DNA from 2 places in the Halotalea alkalilenta genome. Region 1 is predicted to be linked to the other one. Evidence: predicted binding sites of a transcription regulator. Region 1 holds the regulator's gene; the other holds the start of a gene.
What was found. The regulator sigma-54, encoded in region 1, starts transcription at its own class of promoters, with help from an activator protein. The targets are predictions, from matches to a motif close to TGGCACNNNNNTTGCTNT.

Region 1 (4,237 bases):
CGATCTTTCGCAAGCTGAGCGTGGCCGACAACATCCTCGCTATCCTCGAGACCCGCAAGGACCTCGACCACAAGGGGCGCAGTGCCCGCCTCGACCAGCTGCTCGAAGAGTTCAGCATCAGCCATATCCGCGACAACCAGGGCATGAGCCTCTCCGGTGGCGAACGCAGGCGCGTCGAAATCGCCCGCGCCCTGGCCACCGAGCCTGCGTTCATCCTGCTCGATGAGCCATTCGCCGGGGTCGACCCGATCTCGGTCAACGAGATCAAAGGCATCGTGCGCCAGCTGCGCAGCCGCAACATCGGCGTGCTGATCACCGACCACAACGTGCGTGAGACGCTCGACATCTGCGACAATGCCTATATCGTCGGCGACGGTAAGATCATCGCCGAAGGCGATGCCAGCGCGATCCTCGCCAACCAGCATGTGCGCGACGTCTATCTCGGCCAGGACTTCCGCCTTTGATGCCTTGAGGCAGGCACTCCGCCGCCGCCCCAAGGCACGAAAAGCCCTGTTTTAGCAAGCTGGCATGAAACTTGCTAACCACAACGCTTTTAGTTCTTGCACATCCTCGTCAGGCCGGTATAGCGTTAAGGCATCCCATTGAGAATGCCCTGACACCACGATGATGAAATCCTCCTTGCAGCTGCGTGTCGGCACCCAGCTGACGATGACGCCACAGCTACAGCAAGCGATCCAGCTGCTGCAGCTGTCGACGCTGGATCTGCGCCAGGAGATCCAGACGGCGCTCGAGAGCAATCCCATGCTCGAGCTCGACGAGGAATTCTTCGACCAGGAATCGAGCGACGAGGAGCACCGCGATCCCGAGGCCCAGGACGAATGGGCCACGGATATCCCCACGGAACTCGTCCTCGACAACGAGTGGAGCGATACCTTCCCGGATGCCGCGCTGGGAGCGATCGGACCCAGCGGCGGCGAGCCGGTCGACATCGAACGCAATGCCCGGGGCGAAACCCTGTTCGACCTGCTCAGCTGGCAGACCGGCCTGCTCGACCTCGACGCCCGTCAGCGCCAGATCGCCGAGACCCTGCTCGACGGACTCGACGACAGCGGCTATCTCCGCGACTCGTTCGACGAACTGGTCGAGGGGCTGCGCGCCCAGGGCCTTGAGAGCGTCGATACCGGCGAGGTCGAAGCGGTACTGTTCCAGCTCCAGCAGCTCGAGCCCACCGGCGTGTTCGCCCGCGACCTGCAGGAATGCCTGTTGCTCCAGCTCGACGCCCTGCCCGCCGGCACGCCGCATCTCGCCCAGGCGCGCCGGCTGGTACGCCAGTTCCTCGACGCGCTGGCCGGCTGCGACATGAAGCTGCTCAAGCGCCGCCTCGGCCTGAACGACGCCGAGCTGGACGCGGTGATCGCGACGATCCGCACGCTCGATCCCTATCCCGGCCAGCGTTTTTCCAACAGCACCCAGGAGTACGTGATCCCCGACCTCGCCCTGCGCCACTACAGCCACATCGGCTGGCAGGTCGAGCTCAATCCCGAGGCGCTGCCGCGAGTGCGGATCCAGGCCGATTACGCCAACCTGATCCGGCGGGCGGACAAAAGCGACGACAACACCTTCCTCAAACAGCACCTGCAAGAGGCCCGCTGGCTGATGAAGAGCCTGTCGAGCCGCAACGAGACCCTGCTCAAGGTCGGGCGCGAGATCATGCTGCGCCAGCGCGACTTCATCGAACGCGGCGAGGAAGGCATGCGGCCATTGATCCTCGCCGATATCGCCGAGGCGGTCGGCATGCATGAATCGACCATCTCGCGGGTGACCACCCACAAGTACATCCACACGCCGCGCGGCGTATTCGAGCTCAAGTACTTCTTCTCGAGCCACGTCGGCGGCGAGGGCGACACCCATGCCAGCACGGCGATACGCGCCCGGATCAAGAAGCTGATCAGCGAAGAGCCCGCGCGCCGCCCGCTCTCCGATGCTCGCCTGGTCTCGCTGCTGGCCGAGAACGGCATCGTCGTCGCCCGGCGCACCGTAGCCAAGTACCGCGAGTCGATGGGAATCCCCGCTTCGAGCGAGCGCAAGCGCCTAGCCTGAAATAGAAGCAATAATCATCATCGGGAGGCTTGGTCGGGAGCGCAAAACAGCTACAATCAAAGTGTCCATCGCAGCCAAGGAGCATGTCATGCAGGTGAACATCACGGGTCATCACGTTGAACTGACCGACGCACTGCGCGACTACGTAAACCAGAAGCTGGCACGCTTGGTGCGCCACTACGACAACATCACCAACGTACAGGTGACCCTGTCGGTGGAGAAAGAACGCAAGCAGGCAGCGTGCAAGATGAACGTCTCGGGAGGAGAGCTCCACGGCACCGACGAGCAGGACGACATGTACGCAGCGATCGATTCGATGATCGACAAGCTCGACCGCCAGCTGGTCAAGCATAAGGAAAAGCACCTGGCGCGCGCCCAGGGCACCGGCACCGCTGGTCTCTGATTCCCAGTCGCCTCTCTGCCGACACGCCCTCACGCGGGGCGTGTCGTGTTTTCGTCACCATTGCCGGCGAAGATGACCGCTGGCGGCATTCGAATCCCATCCTTCGCGGGTATCCGCTCCAACCAGCGCGAGGAATCGCAGCATGATGCAAGTGGTGATCATCAGCGGCCGCTCCGGCTCTGGAAAATCGATCGCACTCCAAGCGCTCGAGGATCTCGGCTTCTACGCCATTGACAACCTTCCCGCGATGCTCCTGGTCGCGCTGCTCGACGAGCTCGAGACCCATTCACCCGAGCGGCGAAGGGTGGCGGTCAGCATCGACGCGCGCAACCTTCCCAACGCCCTCGAACGGCTGCCCGAGCTGGTCGAATTCCTCGGCGCCCGCGAGATCGATCTTCAAGTGGTCTATCTCACCGCCGATTCCCGCCAGCTGCTCGAGCGCTATTCGGCCACTCGGCGACGTCACCCATTGACCCGTGGGAGTGACATGACGCTCCTGGAAGCGATCGAGACCGAGGAGCACTTCCTCGCCCCGATCCGCGACCTCGCCGACCTGGTGATCGATACTTCCAACCTTTCGGTGCACGAGCTGCGCGCACGGATCGCCGAGCAGGTCGCCTGCCATACCACCGTCCAGCTGACCCTGAGTTTCGAGTCGTTCGGCTTCAAGCACGGCGTCCCCCACGACGCCGACATGGTGTTCGATGCCCGCTGCCTGCCCAACCCCTACTGGGAGCCGATGCTGCGCGACCATACCGGGAGAGACCAGCCGGTAGTCGAGTTCCTCGAGCGCGCTCCAGAGGTCGAAGCGATGTTCAGCGAGATCCGCGACTGGCTGGAGCGCTGGCTGCCCGCCTATCTCTCGAGCCATCGCAGCTACTTCACCGTAGCGATTGGCTGTACCGGCGGCCAGCACCGCTCGGTCTACCTGGTGGAACGCCTCGCCCGCCACTTCGCCAGCCAGTATCCCTCGGTACGCCTGCGCCACCGCGAGATGAAAGTGCAGCGCACCATCGAACCGCTTGTCGGCTGACACCGCCCGCTCCCACTGAAAAGCGAGGCACCCTCGACTCGTAGTACATGGCGAGTGAGTGAACCGGCTTGCCCGGGACGCACCGCAGGCGTCCCGGACCGCGGCCTCAATGCCTAGCCAGCCACCATCATCTCCTCGAGCAGCCAGCTGCCGCTGTGCACGTTGCCGCGTCGATCGACATCGTCTCCGATCCCCACCAGCGAGGCGAACATCCGGCGCAGGTCGCCTGCGATGGTGAAACCCTCGACCGGATACTGGATCTCGCCGTTCTCGACCCAGAACCCCGCGGCGCCGCGCGAGTAGTCTCCCGTCACCGTATTGACCCCCTGCCCCATCAGTTCGGTCACCACCACCCCGCGCGACATCTTCGCCAGCAGCGCCTCGAACGACTCGAGCGGCGCGCTGATACGCAGGTTGCGTGCACCACCGGCGTTGCCGGTGGAATTCATCCCCAGCCGCCGGGCGCTGTAGCTGGAGAGCAGGTAGCTCGCCAACCGCCCGCTATCGATGAAACTATTTTCGCGCGTCGCCACCCCTTCGCTGTCGAAGTTGGCGCTGGCGCTGCCGCGCATCTCGCGAGGACGCTCGAAGAGCGAGAACCACGCGGGGAAAAGCGTCTCGCCAAGGGCATCGCAGAGGAAAGACGACTGCCGATACAGCGCCCCGCCGGCGATCCCCTGGAGCAGATGCCCCACCAGGCCACTGGCGAGTTCGGGCACGAACAGCACAGGATAGCGCCC
Region 2 (4,237 bases), 1.5 Mb from region 1:
TCGCAACGTGCTCAGCGGCGTGCTCGAAGCGCCGGTGCCGGTGTTCTGGGCCCTCGACAAGCAGGACTGAGTCGAACCTCGCCGCTCAGTAGCCCCGCGACGGATCGATCCGGTTGAGCAGCGCCTCGCCCCGTTCGAGCCGGTGGATGTTGGCGACGACCTGGGCGGCGATGGTGTCGAGGCTTGAGGCGGAGGCCATGTGCGGGGTGATGATCACCCGGTGATCCCGCCACAGCGGGTCATCCTCGGGCAGCGGCTCGCGTTCGAAGACGTCGAGCAGCGCGCCGCGCAGCTGGCCCTGGTCGAGGGCGGCGCGGAGATCATCGCGAACCAGGTGCTCGCCGCGGCCCAGGTTGATCACCGCCGCATCCCGGGCGAGGCGGGCGAAGGTCGCGCGGCCGAGGATGCCGCGGGTCGCCTCGGTGAGCGGCAGCAGGCAGACCAGGATATCGAGGCCGTCGAGAAAGGCGTCGAACGCCTCCTCGCCGGCGAAGCAGGCCACGCCATCGAGGTGCTTGGCGCTGCGCGCCCAGCCGCGCACGCTGAAGCCCTGGACCGCGAGCGCTTGGGCGGCGTGGGCACCGAGCGCGCCGAGGCCCATCACCCCGACCCTGCAGCCACTGGCCTCGCGCTGCACCGGCCAGTGCCAGCGATGGCGGGCGCGATCGGCGAATACCTGATCCAGGCGACGGTGGTAGTGGAGCACGGCCCAGAGTACGAACTCGGTCATTCCCAAGCGTTGGTCGGGGTCGACCATTCTGCATACCGGCACCTGCGCCGGCAGGCTCGGGTCGGCGAGCAGGTGATCACAACCAGCGGCGATCGAATGGACCAGCCGCAGCCGGGGCAGCCGGGCGAAACTGCCCGGCGGCGGATACCAGCACAGCGCGATTTCGGCATCATCGGGCGCCTCCCCCGGCGCCAGCGTCACCACCTCGAGCGAGGGATCGACTCGCGGCAGCCGCGCTGCGAGCGACGAAAGCGTCGCACCGCGGCCAACCAGTGCGACTCGGGTCATGAGCAGTAGTCCTCGCGCTGATCATTGATCAGCTCGAGCGCGGCCTGCCAGGCAAGCTGGGCGATCTCCTGCTCGCCTTCATCCTGGAACTGCTCGGCGGTATGGCGGCATACCTCCTCGCTCGGCAGGTTCAACGGCCGCCCGCCCGCGAGGGCCTGGACCTGGGCCTGGCAGGCACGTTCGAGGAAGTAGATCTCCATGAACGCACAGGCGACGTCAGCACCACCGGCGAGCAGCCCGTGATTGCGCAGGATCATCGCATTGTGGCTGCCGAGATCGCGGACCAGGCGCGCTCGCTCGGCGATGTCCAGCGCGATGCCCTCGTACTGGTGATAGGCGAGATGGCCGTAGAACTTAAGCGCATGCTGAGTGATCGGCAGCAGCCCTTCGACCTGGGCCGCTATCGCCATCCCGGCGGCGGTATGGGTGTGGATAACGCAATCCAGATCGGGTCGCGCGGCGTGGATCGCCGAGTGGATAACGAAGCCCGCGACGTTGACCTTCGCTCCTGGCTCGAGCGCGTCGACCACCCGCCCTTCGTGATCGATCTTGACCAGGGTCGAGGCACGCATGCGTTCGAACGGCACGCCATAGCGATTGATCAAGAAGTGATCAGGCTCACCCGGCACTCTGAGCGTCAAGTGGGTGTCGATCAGGTCGGTCATCCGATAGTAGGCGATGAGCCGATAGAGCGCGGCGAGCTGGCAGCGCGCCTCCCACTCGGCGCCACCGACCCGCTCGCGCAGCCGCGCAGCCTGCGGGGTGAAGGTGAATTCGGCACTCATGATGCCTCTCCTTGGTCACTAGCGATGGTTTGGCCCCCCGGTCCGGCTGGATGATGCTGAACAGCGCGCCGAGCAGTGGCACCAGCATACCGCCAACCAGCGGCTCATAGGCGACGAGCAAGGTGTGCTGATCGAAAGCGACAGCGCAGTCACCACTGGCCTCATTCGTCGATATCGGTGTGTGGTGGAAAACGCGAGCGGGCTAGCGGCGCTTCACACCCGGCAGGATGCAGAGCATCTCGAACAGCAGGTTGGCGGCGACTACCGCGGTCTGGCCGTGGGGGTCGTAAGGCGGCGAGACCTCGACGAGGTCGCCACCGACGATCTCGAGCCCGTGGGCGCCACGGATGGTCTCCAGCGCCTGGGGAATGGTCAGCCCGCCGATCTCGACCGTGCCGGTACCCGGGGCGTAGGCGGGATCGAGGCTGTCGATGTCGTAGGAGAAGTAGACCGGCCCGCTGCCCAGCTTGGCGCGGACCTCGGCCATCAGCGGGGTCAAGGACTTGTGCCAGCACGCCTCGGCGGGCACCACCATGAAGCCTTGGTCGCGGCCCCAATCGAACTCATCGGCGGCGTAGCCGGTGCCACGCAGGCCGATCTGCACCGTTCGCTGGGGATCGATCAAGCCCTCCTCGACCGCGCGCCGGAACGGCGTGCCGTGGGCGATCTTCTCACCGAACATCTGGTCGTTGACGTCGGCGTGGGCGTCGACGTGGATCAGCCCGACCGGCCCGTGCTTCTTCGCCATCGCCCGCAGGATCGGCAGGGTCAGGGTGTGATCGCCGCCCAGCGTCAGCGGCACGCAGGGATGGGCGAGAATCCCATCGTAGTGGCGCTCGATAATCTCGACGCTCTTTTTCAGATCGAAGGTGTTGATCGGCACGTCGCCGATGTCGGCGATCTGCAATGACTGAAACGGCGCGGCCCGGGTGGCCATGTTGAATGGGCGCAGCATGCGCGACTCGTCGCGGATCTGGCGCGGCCCGAAGCGAGTGCCGGGGCGGTTGGACGTGCCGATGTCCATCGGGATGCCGACGAAGGCGACGTCGAGCCCGCGGGCATCGGTCTGGGTCGGCAGGCGCATCATCGTCGCCGGGCCGCCGAAGCGCGGCATTTCATTGCCACCGAGCGGCTGGTTGAAACCGTGGGAGGTCGAAGCGGTCATGGCAGGTTCCTGTATTTGGTCTTGTTGTTCTTATCCAGCAGGAAGCGTGCCAATTTCAGAACATTTTAAAATCAACAAGTTATGAAGATAACGATGCGAAAATGTATCAGCGACGGGGTTTTAACGATACGTTGATGAATCACCGATCCAATAATGAATCGAATCACCGGGAAGGTGCCATGCCGACCACCGTAGCATCCATCGACAGTGCGACGCTCGAGGTACTGTTCGAGGCCTCGCACGATCACCTGGTACTGACCGACGCCAGCGGGCGGATTCTCAGCGCAAGCCCTAGCGCCTGCGCGGTCTATGGCCTGTCGATGCAGGCGCTGAGCGAAAGCAACGTGCATGCGCTCGAGGCCCAGGGCGTGTTCGCCCCCTCGGTGACACGCAAGGTACTGGCGAGCCAGCACGCCGAGCAGGTGCTGCAAACCACGCCCACCGGACGGCGGGTGCTCGCCGAAGCCTATCCGGTGCGAGTCGACGGCAGGCTGGTACGAGTGATCAGCCGCTCGCGCGACCTCACCGACCTCGAGCAGGAGTACGCCGAGCTCCAGCGCCAGCTCGATGCGCAACTGCGCGAACCCGAACAGCCGCCGACGCTCGAGGGGATAGAAGCCTCGAGCCCAGCGATGCGCCGGCTAGTGACACTGCTGGCGCGGGTGGCCGCCACCCGCGCCAGCATCGTGCTGCTCGGCGAATCCGGGGTCGGCAAGACCACTTTGGCCCGACAGGTGCACCGCCAGAGCGAGCGGGCCAATGGCCCGTTCGTCGAGGTCAACTGCGCAGCGATCCCGGAGACCCTGTTCGAGTCGGAGATGTTCGGCTATCTACCTGGCGCGTTCAGCGGCGCCGCACGCCAGGGCAAGCCGGGCCTGCTCGAGCAGGCCGACGGCGGCACCCTGTTCCTCGATGAGATCGGAGAACTCGGTCTCGGCATGCAGTCCAAACTGCTCAAGGTGCTCCAGGACGGCATGGTGATGCGCCTGGGCGATACCCGTGCGCGCCAGCTGGACTTCAGGCTGATCGTCGCGACCCATCAGGACCTTGCCAGAGAGGTCGAAGAAGGGCGCTTCCGGCTCGACCTCTACTACCGGCTCAACGTAGTGCCCGCCTGGATACCGCCGCTGCGCGAGCGGCGCGAGGAGATTCCCGCCCTGGTCGAGCGCCAGCGCGCGCGGCTCAAACAGCGCTACGGCCTGGACCTGTCGCTGGACGCACGCCAGTGGGGCTACCTGATGAGCCACGCCTGGCCCGGCAACGTACGCG

Region 2: speB (agmatinase) is a predicted target of sigma-54. The motif match lies at 3,003-3,020, and genes of this name have one in related genera.

What each region holds. Positions count from the first base shown of each region.
Region 1 is NZ_CP015243.1:1,955,602-1,959,838, reverse strand. Features, by position in the region: gene lptB (LPS export ABC transporter ATP-binding protein) at 1-464, shown strand, start outside; gene A5892_RS08575 (RNA polymerase factor sigma-54) at 625-2,061, shown strand; gene hpf (ribosome hibernation-promoting factor, HPF/YfiA family) at 2,150-2,464, shown strand; gene rapZ (RNase adapter RapZ) at 2,610-3,497, shown strand; gene pmbA (metalloprotease PmbA) at 3,611-4,237, opposite strand, start outside.
Region 2 is NZ_CP015243.1:502,437-506,673, reverse strand. Features, by position in the region: gene A5892_RS02285 (hypothetical protein) at 1-70, shown strand, start outside; gene A5892_RS02280 (2-hydroxyacid dehydrogenase) at 86-1,018, opposite strand; gene A5892_RS02275 (class II aldolase/adducin family protein) at 1,015-1,803, opposite strand; gene speB (agmatinase) at 2,006-2,968, opposite strand; gene A5892_RS02265 (sigma-54 interaction domain-containing protein) at 3,148-4,237, shown strand, end outside.